Regions from separate parts of the Brevundimonas sp. UBA7507 genome, predicted to be linked through region 1. Evidence: predicted binding sites of a transcription regulator. Region 1 holds the regulator's gene; the other holds the start of a gene.
The links. The regulator HrcA, encoded in region 1, represses chaperone genes, less so after heat shock. The targets are predictions, from matches to a motif close to GTTAGCANTCNNNNNNNNNGANTGCTAAC.
Positions count from the first base shown of each region.

Region 2: groES (co-chaperone GroES) is a predicted target of HrcA. The motif match lies at 6,638-6,666, and genes of this name have one in related genera.

Region 1 is NZ_DLNP01000018.1:162,424-171,415, forward strand. Features, by position in the region: gene pnp (polyribonucleotide nucleotidyltransferase) at 1-213, shown strand, start outside; gene B3D50_RS14365 (hypothetical protein) at 352-726, opposite strand; gene rph (ribonuclease PH) at 793-1,518, opposite strand; gene B3D50_RS14375 (GNAT family N-acetyltransferase) at 1,563-2,117, shown strand; gene hrcA (heat-inducible transcriptional repressor HrcA) at 2,114-3,208, shown strand; gene grpE (nucleotide exchange factor GrpE) at 3,205-3,831, shown strand; gene B3D50_RS14390 (dienelactone hydrolase family protein) at 3,966-4,871, opposite strand; gene B3D50_RS14395 (alpha-ketoglutarate-dependent dioxygenase AlkB) at 4,945-5,592, opposite strand; gene dnaK (molecular chaperone DnaK) at 5,879-7,786, shown strand; gene dnaJ (molecular chaperone DnaJ) at 7,978-8,992, shown strand, end outside.
Region 2 is NZ_DLNP01000017.1:204,011-213,002, forward strand. Features, by position in the region: gene B3D50_RS13160 (YbaK/EbsC family protein) at 1-81, shown strand, start outside; gene B3D50_RS13165 (sigma-70 family RNA polymerase sigma factor) at 78-980, opposite strand; gene B3D50_RS13170 (carboxymuconolactone decarboxylase family protein) at 985-1,431, opposite strand; gene dapE (succinyl-diaminopimelate desuccinylase) at 1,508-2,701, opposite strand; gene B3D50_RS13180 (cupin domain-containing protein) at 2,752-3,228, shown strand; gene B3D50_RS13185 (MFS transporter) at 3,225-4,493, shown strand; gene groL (chaperonin GroEL) at 4,598-6,244, opposite strand; gene groES (co-chaperone GroES) at 6,301-6,588, opposite strand; gene B3D50_RS13200 (hypothetical protein) at 6,827-7,300, shown strand; gene B3D50_RS13205 (ion channel) at 7,358-7,813, opposite strand; gene B3D50_RS13210 (hypothetical protein) at 8,003-8,749, shown strand; gene pgi (glucose-6-phosphate isomerase) at 8,916-8,992, opposite strand, start outside.

The sequences.
Region 1 (8,992 bases):
CAGGAGGTCAAGGTCAAGTTCCTGGGCTTCGACGATCGCGGCAAGACCAAGCTGTCGATGAAGGTCGTCGATCAGGAAACCGGCGAGGACATCACCGACAAGATCAACGCCGAGCGCGCTGAACGCGGCGAAGCCCCGCTGTCGGAAGACACCGGCGGCCGTCCCAAGGGCGACCGTAACGGCGGCGACCGCGGCCGTCGCCGTCGCGACTAAGCCTCGGCGTCATCGCTGAACTGAAGAAGGCCCCGGCGGAGCGATCCGCCGGGGTCTTTTTTGTGCGCTATCGCTCGCGACGCGGTCGCTCTCTGTTTGAGCGCAGTTTTTCATAAACCCTCTCCCGGCGGGAGAGGGTCATTGGACACACTCTTTCGGCGGAGTTTCGCCGTCGCGGGTCCACATTGCGCAGGAACGATCGATCTCGCCCTGGATCAGGTCGCAGGGGTTGGAGGCGTGGCAGGGCGGGCGGGTCGCGGGGCTGACGGCGATGCAGCGCTGGACCAGGCGGGCGGCGGCGGCTTCGCCCAAGGTCTCAAGGCACGGGCGTTCGTCGATCAGAACCCGTTGTGGCGCCATGTCCGGGCCTTCGGGCAGGCGGGCCTCGGGCTCGCGGGCGGGGGAAGGCGCAGGCGTCGGGACCGGCGCGGAGGCCGCCGGCTCCGGGCGCGGCTGGCAGGCGGCGAGCAGGCCGCCGAGGATCAGGCAGGCCAGAAGAGACGGTCGGGTCATGCGGGGCTCCGGATCGGGGTTCGCCTATGCAACGACGATGGTCCCGATCCGGCTCCGCGAAAAGCCTTATCGGCGGGCGGCCTCGACGGCGGCGCGCTGCAGGGCGAACAGTTCGGTGCAGCCGATTTCGGCCAGTTCGAACAGGCGGTCGAACTCGGCCCGGCTGAAGCCGCGCTTCTCGCCGGTGGCCTGGATTTCGACGATCTGGCCCGCGCCGGTCAGGACGAAGTTGCTGTCGGCCTCGGCGGTGGAGTCTTCCTCATAGTCGAGGTCCAGCACCGGCAGGTCGTTGAACACGCCGCAGGACACGGCCGCCACCTGATCCAGGATCGGATCGGTCGTCAGCACGCCCTCGTCCTTGAGGTAGTTGAGCGCCGAAGCCATCGCCACCCAGGCGCCGGTGATGGAGGCAGTGCGCGTGCCGCCGTCGGCCTGGATCACGTCGCAGTCGATCAGCACCTGACGCTCGCCCAGCGCCTTGAGGTCGACCACGGCGCGAAGGGAGCGGCCGATCAGGCGCTGGATTTCCTGGGTGCGGCCCGACTGCTTGCCGGCGGCGGCTTCGCGGCGACCGCGCGTGTGGGTGGCGCGCGGCAGCATGCCGTATTCGGCCGTGACCCAGCCCTGGCCGGTGTTGCGCATCCAGCCCGGCACCTTCTCCTCGATCGAGGCCGTCACCAGCACCTTGGTGTGACCGAAGGACACCAGGCACGAGCCCTCGGCGTAGCGGTTGACGCCGGTTTCCAGCGTGACGGTGCGGAGTTGTTCGGGGGTGCGTTCGGACGGGCGCATGGGAATTCCTTGGAAGCGGGATGGCGCGTGCTTATCCTGAAACCATGAGCCTGTCCCGTCCTGACCTGTCTGTTGTGCGTCTTCGCCCGGCCGTGGCCGCCGATGCTGCGATACTGGCGCGCTGGGATGAAGCGCCGCATGTCATCGCCTGCCTGACCGACGACCCCGACCAATACGAGGCCGCCGACTGGGACGAGGAGCTGGCTGCGCAGTCCGACGTCTTCCGCTACTTCATCGCCGAGGTCGACGGCCGTCCGATCGGGGCCATGTTGGATATCGACCCGGCGGGCGAGCCCAATGGCTATTGGGGCGAGATCGAGCCGAACCTGCGCGCCCTCGACATCTGGATCGGCGAGGCCGACGCCCTGAACCGGGGCTATGGCGCGCAGATGATGACCCAGGCGCTGGACGCCTGTTTCGCCCGGCCTCAGGTCGAGGCCGTGGTGATCGATCCGCTCAACTCCAATACGCAGGCGCATCGTTTCTATCAGCGTCTGGGCTTCCGGCCGGAGGGGCGGCGCGTTTTCAACGGGACGGACGACTGTCTGGTCCATCGCCTGACCCGTGCGGACTGGGCGGCGCGGAGGATGGCGGCATGAGCCTGCTGCATCCCTCGCCCGGTCTGGCGACGCTGGACGCGCGGGCGCGCGACATCTTTCGGCGGGTGGTCGAGACCTATCTGGAGACGGGCGAGCCGGTGGGGTCGCACACCCTGTCGCGCGCCGGGCTGGACCTGTCGCCCGCCTCGATCCGCAACACCATGCAGGCGTTGACGCAGGCGGGGCTGCTGGCCTCGCCGCATACATCGGCCGGGCGGGCGCCGACCCATGCGGGCCTGCGGTTGTTCGTGGACGGCCTCTTGGAGGTCGGCGACATCGGTCAGGAGGAACGGCGCGAGATCGACGCCCGGCTAGCCGTGCTGGGCGCCAAGGGCGGCGGTCGCAATGTCGAGGAGGCCTTGGATGCGGCCTCGTCCCTGCTGTCGGGTCTGGCGGGCGGGGCGGGCATCGTCGCCAGCCCGGTGCGCGAGGCCGGGGTGCGCCATGTCGAGTTCGTGGCTCTGGGCGGCGGGCAGGCGCTGGCCGTGCTGGTGGCTGACGACGGGGTGGTCGAGAACCGGCTGATGAACCTGGCGCCGGGCGTGACGCCTTCGACCCTGCAGGAGGCGTCGAACTTTCTCAGCGCCCGGCTGAAGGGCCGTCCGCTGGCCGAGGCCCGGCATGAAATGAAGGCCGAGATGGAGGCCGCCCGGCGTGATCTGGACGTCGCCGCCGCCCGCCTGGTCGAGGATGGGCTGGCCGCCTGGAGCGGCGGAGGGGGCGGTGCGGGCCATGACCGCAACCTGATCGTGCGCGGGCGCGGCAATCTGTTGCAGGACGCCCGCGCGGCCGAGGATCTGGAGCGGGTGCGCGTCCTGTTCGACGATCTGGAGCAGAAGGAGCAGCTGATCGGCCTGCTGGACGACGTCGGCGCGGCCCAGGGGGTGCGCATCTATATCGGCGCGGAAACGCGACTCTTTTCGCTTTCGGGTTCCGCCGTGATCGCGGCGCCCTATATGTCGGGCCGGCAGCGGGTGCTGGGCGCCATCGGCGTCATTGGGCCCGCGCGGTTGAACTACGCCCGTGTCATCCCGTTGGTGGACTATACCGCCCGGGTGCTGGGCCGGATTCTGGACGGACAAGAGACGTGAACGACATCAACGACGAGACCCGGGATCAACTCGAGCAGGACATCAAGGAGTCCGAGGCGGACGCTGCGGCGGAAGGCGCCGACGGCGACATGGCTGTGGTCGACGCCCTGATCGCCGAGCGCGATCAGTGGAAGGATCGCGCACTGCGCGCCGTGGCCGAGGCCGAGAACGTCAAGCGCCGCGCCGAGACGCAGCAGAACGACGCCCGCGCCTACGCCATCCAGCGCTTCGCCAAGGATCTGCTGAGCGTGGCCGACACCCTGGAGCGCGGCCTGGCGACGGCGCCGAAGGATGCGGACGGTCCGGCGGCCGCCATGGTCACGGGACTGGAGCTGACGCAGAAGTCCCTGCTGTCGGCCTTCGAGGCCAACGGCCTGACCCGCGTCGATCCGGCGCCGGGCGACGCCTTCGATCCGCACCTGCATCAGGCGATGATGGAGCAATCCTCGGACACCGTGCCGGGCGGGGCCGTCATCCAGACGCTGCAGCCGGGCTACGCCCTGTTCGGCCGCACCGTGCGCGCGGCCATGGTGGTGGTCGCGGCCAAGGGCTCGGGCCCGGCGGCGGGCGGCGCCTATGCGGACCCGAACACGACCGGCGGGAATTTCGACGCCAAGGCCTGATGGTCTTCGCGCGCTGAAACGACGACGGCCCGGCGCAGACGCGTCGGGCCGTTTTTCTTTGCTTGGCTTCCCGTGCCGCGCTTGCGGCCAAAGCACTGGGCCCCGGCGTCCGCCGGGGTGAGCGCAAGGAAGGGTCAGTTTTTCAATCTCGAATTGAACAGCGCCAGCAGCCGCCGCCAGCCTTCCTTCGCGTCCGCCTCGCGATAGGAGGCGCGATAGTCGGCGTGGAAGCCGTGCGGGGCGTCGTCATAGAGGATGATGGAGCTGTCGCTCCGGCCCGCGGCGCTCAGGGCGTCGTTCATCGCCTTGACCGTGTCGTTGGGAATGCCGCTGTCTGCACCACCGTAAAGACCCAGCACCGGCGCCTTGAGTTCGCCCGCCAGGTCGATGGGCCAGGGGCGGCCCGCCGCCATCTGCTCGTCGGTGGCGTTGGCGGCGGGGGACAGGCGGCCGTACCAGGCGACCCCGGCGTCCAGCGTCGGGAAGCGGGCCATGGCCTGCCACACCACCTTGCCGCCCCAGCAGAAGCCGGTGATCCCGACCTTGTCGGCCTTGGCCCAGGACTGGGCGCCGATCCAGTCCAGCGTGGCGCCGATGTCGCCCATCACCTGGTCGTAGCCGGCGGCGGCGACGATGCGTTGGATCGCCTGCATGTCGCTGAGCGGGGCGGGATCCTGGACGCGGACGAAGAAGGCGGGCGCCACGGCCGCATAGCCCGCCTTGGCCAGGCGGCGGCAGACGTCGCGGATGTACTCGTGCACGCCGAAGATCTCGGACACGACGATGACGACGGGGAAGTGGCCGGCGCCTTCGGGTCGGGCGACATAGGCGGGCAGGGCAAAGCCGCCGGGCGCTGGATAGGCCGCGTCGGCCGTGATCAGGCCCGCCGTGTCGGTGGCGATCGGCTGGGCCGACTGGCTGAGGGCGGCGGGGGCGTAGGCGGCGAAGAACAGGCCGCCCGCCGTCGCTGCGCCCAGGCTGCGGCGGCTGGGGGCGATCTGGTCGGGGCTCAGGCCCTCGGGCCGGGTGATCAGGGTCATCTCGGGTCTCCGGTCGGCGCTGTGGAAGGCGTGACAGTGCCCCGGCTTTTTGCGCGCCGTCGAGTCTTTCCGCCTAGCCCGCGACTCTCAGGGTCAGGTTGACTCGTCCGCCGCCGGGCAGCAGCCGCGACGAGCCCGCCAGCAGCCGGTCGATCCCGTGACGCGCCAACCGCGCCGGGCCGGTCAGGGCGCAGACGTCGCCGGAGGCCAGGCGCACGGCGGCGGTCGCGCCGCCCTCGGCCGGGCCGATGCGGAACACCGCCGTGTCGCCCAGGGAGATCGACAGCACCGGCGCCGTCAGATCGCGCTCGTCCCGGTCCTGATGCAGGCCCATCTTCGCCTCGCCCTGATAGAGGTTGATCAGGCAGGCGTCGGGCGGGCTCGGCCAGCCGGTCAGGGCGTCCCACAGGCTCAACAGCCGGGCCGGAATGGCGGGCCACGGCGCGCCGGTGGCCGGATGGGTCGGCTGGTAGCGATAGCCCTGACGGTCCGACACCCAGCCCAGGGCGCCGAAATTGCTCATCCGCACCGAGAAGGGCCGCCCGCCCGGCGTGACGGGGCGATAGAGGGACGCCGCCTCAAGTCCTCGCCGCACCTCGACCAGCAGTTCGGCCTGTTCAGCGGCGTCCAGCAGGCCGGGCCACAGGCGAAAGCCGGGCAGGGCCGTCGGCGCTTCCCTCAGCTCTTTTCTGGACGGTTGCGGGCGGTTTTGCGGGATCATCGACCGAATTTAGCGGCGCCGCGCCGCCTTGTCCGTCATAAGGCGCGGAATCTGGCCGGAACCGGGCGGAAGGCCTTGCAGCCCCTGCGGTCTTTCCCATATCCGAGCCAATCCGGCGATAACCCCCTTTTCGTTAGGGGTTTGTCCGCCGACCCCATCCACCGCCGAACCGGGCGTCGTCCGGCGAGGCATGATTTCAAAAGCCCAACTGGGGGCGGTCACGCGCGGCGCTTGATGTTACGAGGCCGCCGCATCGCCCGCCGCAAGGAGTGAAAAAGACAAGCCCATGGCCAAGATCATCGGCATCGACCTCGGCACGACCAACTCGTGCGTCGCCGTCATGGACGGCAAGAACCCCAAGGTCATCGAAAACGCCGAAGGCGCCCGCACCACCCCGTCGGTGGTCGCGATCCAGGACGGCGGCGAAATCCTCGTCGGCCAGCCTGCGCGCCGTCAGGCGGTGACCAACCCCGCCAACACCTTCTTCGCCATCAAGCGCCTGATCGGCCGCAACTATGACGATCCGGTGGTGGCCAAGGACAAGGGCATGGTGCCCTTCGAGATCGTCAAGGGTCCGAACGGCGACGCCTGGGTCCAGGCGCACGGCAAGGACTATTCGCCCCAGCAGGTCTCGGCCTTCACCCTGGGCAAGATGAAGGAGGCCGCAGAGGCCTATCTGGGCGAGAAGGTCACCCAGGCCGTCATCACCGTTCCGGCCTACTTCAACGACGCCCAGCGTCAGGCGACCAAGGACGCCGGCAAGATCGCCGGTCTGGAAGTCCTGCGCATCATCAACGAACCGACCGCGGCCGCCCTGGCCTATGGCCTGGAGAAGAACGACGGTCAGAAGATCGCCGTCTACGACCTGGGCGGCGGCACCTTCGACGTCTCGATTCTTGAGATCGGCGACGGCGTGTTCGAGGTGAAGTCGACCAACGGCGACACCTTCCTGGGCGGCGAGGACTTCGACCTGCGTCTGGTCGACTACCTGGCTGACGAGTTCAAGAAGGAGCAGGGCGTCGACCTGCGCCAGGACAAGCTGGCCCTGCAGCGCCTGAAGGAAGAGGCTGAAAAGGCCAAGAAGGAGCTGTCCTCGACGACCCAGTACGAGGTCAACCTGCCGTTCATCACCATGAACGCTTCGGGCCCGCTGCACCTGAACATCAAGCTGTCGCGCGCCAAGCTGGAAGCCCTGGTCGACGACCTGGTCCAGCGCACCATCGAGCCCTGCGCCAAGGCGCTGAAGGACGCGGGCCTGAAGGCCTCGGACATCGATGAAGTGGTGCTGGTCGGCGGCATGACCCGCATGCCGATGGTTCAGGAAGCCGTGAAGAAATTCTTCGGCAAGGAGCCGCACAAGGGCGTGAACCCCGACGAGGTCGTGGCCCTGGGCGCCGCCGTTCAGGCGGGCGTGCTGCAAGGCGACGTCAAGGACGTGCTGCTGCTGGACGTGACCCCGCTGACCCTGGGCATCGAGACCCTGGGCGGCGTGTTCACGCCCCTGATCGAGCGCAACACGACGATCCCGACCAAGAAGGCCCAGACCTTCTCGACCGCTGACGACAATCAGTCGGCCGTGACGATCCGCGTCTTCCAGGGCGAGCGCCCGATGGCGGCCGACAACAAGATCTTGGGCCAGTTCGACCTGATGGGCATTCCGCCCGCGCCGCGCGGCATGCCGCAGATCGAGGTCGCCTTCGACATCGACGCCAACGGCATCGTCCACGTGACGGCCAAGGACAAGGCGACGAACAAGGAGCAGTCGATCCGCATCCAGGCCAACGGCGGCCTGTCGGACGCCGACATCGAGAACATGGTCAAGGAAGCCGAGGCCAACGCCGCGGCCGACAAGGCCCGCAAGGAACTGGTCGAGGCCCAGAACGGCGCCGACAGCCTGGTCCACTCGACCGAGAAGGCTCTGGCCGAGCACGGCGACAAGATCGACGAGGCGACCAAGGCGACCATCCAGTCGGCTCTGGACGATCTGAAGTCGGCCAAGGACGGCACGGATCCCGAGGCCATCCGCGAGAAGACCAACACCCTGGCTCAGGCCTCGATGAAGCTGGGCGAGGCCATGTACGCCGCCCAGCAGGGCGGGGCCGACGGCGCCGCTGAAGGCCAGCCTGCCGACGACGGCGTGGTCGACGCCGAGTTCGAGGAAGTCTCGGACACGGACGAGAAGAAGGACGCCTAAACCGGCGTCTCGCTGATGTTCGGCCCCGCTTGCCAGACGGCAGGCGGGGCCGTTTCATGAAACTTGCATCATTCGACCGGGCGCCCATGTCATCAGGCAGGCCGTCGGTCATCCGCGAACGGAGCGCCTCCAGATCAAGAGAGGCCGAACAGAACCCTGACGCGGCGGGAAAGTAAGAGGACGAACGCCTGATGGCGCAACGTGACTATTACGAGATTCTGGGGGTCGAGCGGACGGTCGATGCGGCCGTGCTCAAGAGCGCCTATCGCAAGCTGGCGATGGAGCATCACCCCGACCGCAACGGCGGCTCCGAAGAGTCCGTGGCCCGCTTCAAGGAAATCTCCGAAGCCTACACCGTCCTGTCGGACGAGCAGAAGCGCGCGGCCTATGACCGTTTCGGCCATGCGGGCGTGGGCGGCGGCGCGGGCGGGGGCAATCCCTTCGGCCAAGGCGGCCAGGGCTTCCACGACATCAATGACATCTTCTCCCAGGTCTTCGGCGACGCTTTCGGGGACGCGTTCGGCGGCCGGGGCGGCGGCGGACGCCAGAACCACGGGCCGCGTCGCGGCTCGGACCTGCGCTACGACCTCGAGATCACGCTGGAGCAGGCCTATAAGGGCGCCGAGGTCGAGATCGCCATCCCGACCCTGATGACCTGCGAGGTCTGCGACGGCTCGGGGGCCAAGGCGGGCACCAAGCCGACCATCTGCTCCACCTGCGGCGGCGCCGGGCGCGTGCGCCAGGCCAACGGTTTCTTCCAGGTCGAGCGCACCTGCCCCCGCTGCGGCGGTTCGGGCGAGATGATCGCCGATCCCTGCACTACCTGCCGGGGGCACGGCCAGGTCCGCAAGACCCGCAAGCTCAGCCTCAAGGTGCCGGCGGGCGTGGACGACGGCTCGCGCATCCGCCTGTCGGGCGAGGGCGAGGCCGGCCAGCGCGGCGGGCCGCGGGGCGACCTCTATGTCTTCCTGTCGGTGCAGCCGCATGAACTGTTCGAGCGCGACAATCTGGACCTGCTGGTCACGGTGCCGGTGCCGATGACGGTGGCGGCCCTGGGCGGCATCGTCGACGCCCCATGCCTGGTCTCCGACGCCTGCGACGGCAAGTGCAAGGCGGCGGTCGAGGTGCCTGCGGGCGCCCAGACCGGCAAGACCGTCCGCATCAAGGGCAAGGGGATGCCGCACCTGAACGGGCGCGGCCGCGGCG
Region 2 (8,992 bases), on a different contig from region 1:
GACATCCACGCGGCCGTCCGCATCAGCCCCGACCGGATGGTCGAACTGACGGGCGCCGCATGGGTCGACGCCTGCCGCTAGGTCGAGGCGAGCGGCGACGCGTTCAACAGGGCGGCGATGCGCGCCAGCTTGTCCGGGTTGCGGGTGATGAAGACTTCGACGATTCGCCCCTGAGCGATGTTGAGTGCTGTGGTTTGTAGAATCCGACCGCGTTCCAGGCTGACATAGCCCGGCAGGCCGTCGATCCACAGCGGCCGGACCATTTCAGAGCCTTCGTGACCGTATTTGCGATGTAGCCCGGCATAGAGGCGCAGCAGTTTCGGCGCGCCGTGGATGGCGTTGTGGAAGGCGATGACCTTGCCGCCGCCGTCTGATCTCAGCGTCGCCTCGTCCGCCAGAAGGGCGCCGAGAGCGGCGGTGTCGCCGGTTTTCGCCGCCTCGAAAAAGGCGCGGGCGAGACGCTCGCCCTCCTCGGGTTCGACGGCGTAGCGGGGGCGGGCGGCCTGGATATGGCGGCGGGCTCGGCTGGCCAACTGCCGGACGGAAACAGGGTCGCGCTCAAGGGTCGTCGCCACCTCGTCAAAGCCGACATCGAAGACGTCGTGCAGCAGAAAGGCCGCGCGCTCCAGCGGCGACAGACGCTCCATCGCCGTCATCAGCGACAGGGTCAGGTCATCGGCGAAGCCCTCGACGCCTGACGCAGGCTCGGTGATCAGTGGCTCGGGTAGCCAGGAGCCGACATAGGTCTCGCGCTGCATCCGGGCGGACTTCAGCCGGTCCAGCGCCAGACGGGTCGCCGTGCGCGTCAGCCAGGCGCCGGGTTCGCGGATTTCGGCCGGGTTGATGCGGCTCCACCGCAGCCAGGCGTCCTGCGCCACGTCCTCGGCTTCGGCCAGGGAGCCGAGCATTCGATAGGCCAGACGCGTCAGTCGCGGCCGATGCGTTTCGAAGGTCTCAGTGACGGGATCAGGCCGCGACATGCGGCTAGCCTGCCGGGTGCGCCGAGCGGAAGCCGACGGCGAGCCGGTTCCAGACGTTGATCGCTCCGATGGCGAAGGTCAGGTTCACCTGTTCGGTTTCCGTGAACTGGGCCTCGAGCACGGCGTAGTCCGCATCGGACGCCTGGGTCTGTTCGATGCGGGTCAGGCTCTCGGCCCAGGTCAGTGCGGCGCGTTCGCGCGGGCTGAACAGCGAGGATTCCCGCCACGCAGCGAGCAGGTGCAGGCGCACTTCGTCCTCGCCGGCCCGGCGGGCGTCGGCGGTGTGCATGTGTAGGCAATAGGCGCAGCCGTTGATCTGCGAGACGCGGATCTTCAGCAGTTCCAGAAGGCTGTGCTCCAGACCGCTGGCGGCGACGGCCTGTTCCAGCCGCACCATCGCCTGATAGGTTTCGGGGGCGGCTTTGGCGGGGCTGGTTATGCGCGGGGTCATGTCGTGGCTCCTGTGGCTTGGGGAGATATCCCTCCATGACGAGACACGTCGCCGGATTGTGACATGACCACGCGGATCAGGGCTTCAAGCGCTCCAGCACCGTTGCGATGACGCGCTCATAGGCGTCGGTCAGGGCGCGCAGTTCGGCCTCGGGCACGCGCTCGTCGACCTGGTGCATGGTCTGGCCGACCAGACCCAGCTCCAGCACCGGGCACAGGGCGCGGATGAAGCGGGCGTCCGAGGTGCCGCCGGTGGTCGAGGCTTCCGGACGGCGGCCCAGCACGGCTTCCACCGCGTCCTGCACCGCGCCGACGAAGACGCCGGGTTCGGTCAGGAAGGCCTCGCCCGAGCACATGTGCTCCAGCTCGATCCGCAAGCCCGTCTCGGCCTGAAGCGCGCCCGCCTCGCGGTTCAGCCAGTCGATCAGGCCGTCGCCGGTATGGGTCGGGTTGAAGCGGATGTTCAGCCGCGCCTTGGCCTCGGCGGGGATGATGTTGCTCGCCGGATTGCCCACGTCGATGGTGGTGATCTCCAGGTTCGACGGCGGGAACTCGGGATAGCCCTCGTCCAGCACGTGGGCGTCGAGACGGGCCAGCAAGCGGGCGATGACCGGGGCCGGATTGGCGGCGCGATCGGGATAGGCGACGTGGCCCTGTTTGCCGAAGACGGTGATCCAGGTGTTCAGAGAGCCGCGCCGTCCGACCTTGATCATGTCGCCCAGGTGGTGGGCCGAGGAGGGCTCGCCGACCACGCAGGCGTCGATGACCTCGCCCTCGGCGGCCAGGGTCTGGACCACCCGCTTGGTGCCGTGCAGGGCCGGGCCTTCCTCGTCGCCGGTGATCAGGAAGGACAGGGAGCCTTCGACTTCTCCCGCCGCCAGCACGCGCGAGACGGCGGCGACCCAGGCGGCGATGCCGCCCTTCATGTCCACGGCGCCGCGGCCGTACAGGACGCCGTCGCGGGTTTCGCCCTCGAACGGCCCGGCGCTCCAGGCCTTGAGGTCGCCGATCGGCACCACGTCGGTGTGGCCGGCGAAGCATAGGTTGGGCGAGGCGGTGCCGCGCCGGGCGTAGAGGTTCTCGATCCGCGCGTCGTGGCCGACGCCGCTCGGCCCCTCGAACACCATGCGGCGGCAAGTGAAGCCCAGGCCGGTCAGGGCGCGCTCCAGCACGTCCATGGCCCCTTTGTCGGCGGGGGTGACGGAGGGGATGCGGATCAGGTCGCGGGTCAATTCGACAGGATCGATGACGGAATGTGATGCGGCGTTCATGAGGCTATTGCTTTAGGCATATCCCGCACTCGCGAGAAGGCCCGAAAACCGTGCCGAAGATCGACATCGACGCCGCCCCGACCCTCAACGGAACCGGATACCCGGACGAATTCGCCGCGCCGTGCAAGCCGCGCCGCCGCCAGCGACTGGGCGATGCGGTCGGCCTGGACCAGTTCGGGGTCAATCTGCTGCGCCTGCCCGCCGGAGCCTGGTCCAGCCAGCGCCACTGGCACGCCGCCGAAGACGAGTTCGTCTGGGTGCTGGACGGCGAGGTGGTGCTGGTCGAGGACGAGGGCGAGACCATCCTGCGCGCCGGCGACTGTGCGGGCTTCAAGGCGGGCGTCCCCAACGGCCACAAGGTCGAGAACCGCAGTGATCGCGAGGCGGTGCTGCTGGAGATCGGAACGCGCAGCCCGGCGACGGACGCCTGCGACTATCCCGACATCGACATGATCCTGCCCAAGGGCGCCGACCGATACTCCCATCGCGACGGAACCCCCTATCCGAAGACGCCCAGACGAACGTGACGACCGACAATACCTCCGCTTCTCGCCCTGACGACGGCCCGTCCAGTCCCTGGAGCATTCCCGACTTCCGCCTGTTGTGGCTGGGGCGCGTGACGGCGGTTCTGGGCATCCAGATCCAGTCCTCGGCCCTGTTGTGGCAGGTCTATGAGATCGCCCGGCGCGATCGTCCGATCGAGGAAGCCAGCCTCTATCTGGGGCTGGTGGGGCTGTGCCAGTTCCTGCCGCTGCTCGCCTTCACCCTGCCCGCCGGGGCCATGGCGGACCGGCGCGACCGCAAGCACACCGTCACCCTGTCGATCATCGTCGAGGGCATGTGCGCGGGCGCCTTCCTGCTGATGGCGCTGCACGGTTCGCCGCCGCTGTGGGGTCTGCTGGCGGTGGCCGCCGTCTTCGGCGCGGCGCGCGCCTTCCTGGCCCCGGCCAGTCAGGCCTTCCTGCCGATGGTGGTGGGACGCAAGGCCCTTCCGCCCGCCATCGCCGCCCAGTCCATCGCCTTCCAGACCGGGGCCATCGCCGGTCCGGCCTTGGGCGGGGTCATCGTCGCCGTGTCCGTGCCGATGGCCTACGCCTCGGCCATGGCGCTGTTCCTGGCGGCGATGGCCTGCTTCATCTTGATCCGCACCAAGGGCAAGCCGCAGGTCGATCCGTCCAAGCTGGGCCCGGTGCAGCAGGTCAGGGAAGGCCTGGCCTATGTGTGGAAGACCAAGATCGTGCTGGGCGCGATCTCGCTGGATCTGGTCGTCGTCCTGCTGGCGGGCGTGGCCCTGCTGACGCCGATCTTCGCGCGCGACATCCTGCATGTCGGGGCTGTCGGCTTCGGCCTGCTGCGGGCCTCGTTCGGGGTGGGGGCGCTGATCATGGCCCTGTATCTCAGCCGCTTTCCCATCGTGCGCCACGGCGGACGGTGGATGTTCGGGGCGGTGGCCGTGTTCGGCGTCTGCACTCTGATTTTCGGCCTGTCCAAGAGCGTCTGGCTGTCAGGGGCGGTGCTGTTCCTGGGCGGGGCGGCGGACATGATCAGCGTCAACATCCGCCAGACCCTGATCCAGCTGGCGACGCCCGATCACATGCGCGGGCGGGTGTCGTCGGTGTCCATGCTGTTCATCGGCGCCTCGAACGAATTGGGCGAGGCCTATTCGGGCGTCATGGTGCGCCTGCTCGGCCCGATCGGCGCGGCGGTGTTCGGCGGGATCGGCGCCCTGGCCGCGACAGGGGTCTGGGCCAAGACCTTCCCCAGCCTGAGGAAGGCGAACCGGCTGACCTGATGCGCCGGAGCGATCCTTCCGCCTCAAGGGGAGAAGGGAAAGAAAAGGGCGGGATCTTTCGATCCCGCCCTTCCGTCGTTTGAGCTTTGAGAAGCCGGACTTCCTTAGAAGTCCATGCCGCCCATACCGCCCATGCCGCCCATGTCGGGGGCGCCGCCAGCCGAGGCCTTCTTCGGCGCGTCAGCGATGGCGGCTTCCGTGGTGATCATGATGCCAGCGACCGAGGCGGCCGACTTCAGAGCCGAACGGACGACCTTGGCCGGGTCGATCACGCCCATCTGGACGAGGTCGCCGTACTCTTCGGTCTGGGCGTTGAAGCCGAACGAAGCGTCGGTCGAGTCCATGACCTTGCCGACCACGATCGAACCTTCGACGCCCGAGTTTTCCGAGATCTGACGGATCGGAGCCTGCAGGGCGCGACGCACGATGTTGATGCCGGCGTTCTGATCGGCGTTGACGCCCTTCAGATCGATCAGCTTCTTGGAGGCTTGCAGCAGGGCCACGCCGCCGCCCGGGACGATGCCTTCATCGGCAGCGGCGCGGGTTGCGTTCAGGGCGTCGTCGACGCGGTCCTTCTTTTCCTTCACTTCGACTTCGGTCGAGCCGCCGACGCGCAGGACGGCGACGCCGCCGGCCAGCTTGGCCAGACGCTCTTGCAGCTTCTCACGGTCGTAGTCCGAGGTGGTGTCCTCGATCTGACGCTTGATCTGGCCGACGCGAGCCTCGATGCCGTCCTTCTCGCCCGAACCTTCGACGATGGTGGTGTCGTCCTTGGTGATGGAGACCTTCTTGGCCTTGCCCAGCATGTCCAGGGTGACGGTTTCCAGCTTGATGCCCAGGTCTTCAGAGATGACCTGGCCGCCCGTCAGGATGGCGATGTCTTCCAGCATGGCCTTACGGCGGTCGCCGAAGCCCGGAGCCTTGACGGCGGCGACGCGCAGGCCGCCGCGCAGCTTGTTGACCACCAGGGTGGCCAGGGCTTCGCCTTCGATGTCCTCGGCGATGATCAGCAGGGGGCGGCCCGACTGAACCACGGCTTCCAGCACCGGCAGCATGGGCTGCAGCGAGGTCAGCTTCTTCTCGTGGAGCAGGATGAGGGGCTCTTCGAGGGCGACCTCCATCTTGTCCGGGTTGGTGATGAAGTAGGGCGACAGGTAGCCGCGGTCGAACTGCATGCCTTCGACGATGTCGACCGTGGTTTCGGCCGTCTTGGCTTCTTCGACCGTGATGACGCCTTCGTTGCCGACCTTGGCCATGGCCTGGGCGATCAGCGCGCCGATTTCTTCATCGCCGTTGGCCGAGATGGTGCCGACCTGGGCGATTTCGGAGTTGTTGGCGACGGGCTTGGAGATCGACTTGACCTCATCCAGGGCCACGGCGACGGCCTGGTCGATGCCGCGCTTCAGGTCCATCGGGTTCATGCCGGCGGCGACGGCCTTGAGGCCCTCTTGCACGATGGCCTGAGCCAGGACGGTGGCGGTGGTGGTGCCGTCGCCCGCGTTGTCGTTCGCCTTGGAGGCGACTTCGCGGATCATCTGGGCGCCCATGTTCTCGAAGGCGTCTTCCAGCTCGATCTCTTTGGCGACCGAGACTCCGTCCTTGGTCGAGCGCGGGGCGCCGAACGACTTCTGGATCACGACGTTGCGGCCCTTCGGACCCAGCGTCACCTTGACGGCGTCAGCCAGGACGTTGACGCCCTTCAGCATCTTGTCGCGGGCGTCGGTGTTGAACTTTACGATTTTAGCGGCCATGGGGGCTGCTCCTATCTAGATGTTTTTACGAGAGAAACCGGAAACCAGGACGCGTCTTACGACAGCACGCCCAGGACGTCGGATTCCTTCATGATGATCAGGTCTTCGCCGTCGATCTTCACTTCGCTGCCCGACCACTTGCCGAACAGGACGCGGTCGCCGGCCTTCAGCTCCAGGGCGACGAACTTGCCGTCTTCGTCACGGACGCCGGGGCCCACGGCGACGACTTCGCCTTCCTGGGGCTTTTCCTTGGCCGTATCGGGGATGATGATCCCGCCCTTGGTCTTGGATTCTTCTTCAACGCGCTTGACCAGCACGCGGTCGCCGAGCGGACGAAACGCCATCTGAGTAACTCCCGTTAGGATGTTGGTTCCAGCCCTCGGAGCCCACGACTTTGGCAGTCGCCCTCCCCGAGTGCTAACGCCGGGGAGTTAGGCAGGGGAAGCGAGGGCGTCAAGGGCCGCGTAGGCCGAAATTCGGCGCCCCGATGAAGCGAAAATGAACGACCGCCGCCGGGGTCGTTCAGACAGGCGCCGCTAGAAGGGGGACAACGGACCAACCGGCTTTCGAAAGGAGCCCGCCATGAAGACCCTGTCCAAGATCGGCGCCGGCGCTATCGTCCTGACGATGCTGGCCTCGACTCCGGCCGCCGCCCAGCACTATCGCGACCGCGATCGCGACAACACCGGCCGTGACGCCGTCCTGGGCGCCGTGGTCGGCGGCGTCGCCGGCGCCCTGATCGGTCAAGGCGACGGACGCTATGTCGCGGGCGGCGCTCTGGCGGGTGCGGCCCTGGGCGCGGCCTCGTCCTCGAACAACGACGACTGCGGCTATTACCGCGGCGGCCGCTGCTATCGGAACCAGGGCCACTGGGAGCGCGAGCACGGCATCAACAGCCGCGACGGCTATTACAACCGCTACGACAGCCGTTATGGCGATCGTTACTCGCGAGACGGTCGTTACTACCGCGACGGCCGCTACTGGCGGAACCACGGCGAATGGCGTAGCCATCAGAACCGCCGCGACCGCGACTATCGCTACGACCGCCGCTGGTAGGCGAACGGGGGAATGAAGAAAGGCCCGATCGTTCGGTCGGGCCTTTTTCCGTGCCTTCTATTCGAAGCCTGTGTTCCGTTCCGAGGACGGCAGCAGCCGCCCCATGACCGTGACGAAGAAGGCTACCGTCCAGCCCAGAAGAATGGCGCCGTTGATGCCTTCGATCGCGCCCAGCAGCTTCCACTCCGGGTCGATGGAAGTGTCGCCGTAGCCGATCGAGCTGTAGCTGATCGATGAGAAATAGACCGCTTCGCGCAGATCCGGCACAGCGCCCAGCAGGTAGAAAAGGGCGGCGTAGAGCCAGACCTCGACCCCGTGCAGAACGAACAGTCCCAACACCACGGTGACGGTGTAGGCGGCGCCGCACGGCGACAGAGGGTTCAGGCGCACTTCCCGGCCCGGTCGCGTGATGTCGCCGAGAGCCAGAATCCAACCGAGCGTCAACAGGCCTACGGCGTGCAGCCCGACGGTCGCCAACACCATGACGGTGCCCGCCAGCAGTTCAGGGATCATGTCCATGTTCTCCGGCCGCGCTCACGAAAAAATGCTGACGGTTGAAGCCGTCGGCGTCAACCGACTTCGGGGTCGCTCTGGAGAACGTGGATCGGCCATGGTAAGATAAGTCTGTGTCCAGCTTCTGGACGAATTCGGTTTGTGCTCGCGTCGGTTCGCTTTTTTCGTCTCGATCAGCAGAGAACCCTCATGAAATCCCAAACGCCCGTCGCCGTGTTCGCCGCCGCCGCCCTGTCGGCCGCCTCCTTTCCCGCTTGGGCGCAGACGCCGCCCGATTTGCGCGACCTGGTAGGCGCGCGCGCCGGCTCTGCAGAGGGCGCGATTGAAGGCAGAGGCTATCAATTCGTCCGCACGCAGGAAGGCTCGGGCTCCAAGTGGAGCTATTGGCGGCGCGGCGGCGAATGCGTGCAGATCACCACCACGAACGGTCGTTATGCGGCGATCGACCGGATGGACTCCAGTCTGTGCGATGGCGGCGGCTCGCGCGACGGTGGCGGCAACGCTGCAGCGGCGGTCATCGCAGGGGCGGCGGTGATCGGTCTGGCGGCGGCGTTGGCTCACCACAACAACAGGCACGGCGACAGCGACGCCCAACACGACCGCGACTATTCTCGCGGCTATCAGGACGCGCTTTACGGCGCCGCCTATGACCGGAACGACAGTCAAGCCTATCATGACGGCTATCTGGCCGGTGAAGCTGAGCGCAGCAACCGACGCGCCGCGAACAGCCGCCATGTGCGTCGTGCCCCTTGGGCGGCCCAGCAGGCCTGTTCGGAGCGCGCGGACGATTTTCAGAACCAGCCTCGAGGAAGCTCCGCGCCGATCAGCGTTCGCGAGATGGGCGACGAATGGCAGATGGTGATGGGCACGGGGCCGTATCGATCCGTCTGCACCGTCAGCAGCGAGGGGCGGGTCCGCAGCATCGATCCCTATTAAGCGTCAAACGTCTGGGCGCAGCGGTCCTTCCGACGAGGCCCAGGTGGCGGGGTCGGAGAGGTTCTGCGACTTGAGCCCATGGCCCGGCGCGCGGGGTCGAACCCGATGTGCGCCAGCCAGATCAGGCAAGATCAGGCCAGCCGCTGCCGGATGGACGCGACGACGGTCACGCCGTCAGCCGCCGTAGCAGGTCCGCCGTGGAGGGGTCGAGATCCGCCGAGGGGGTTCCCGTGGCGGCGTCCT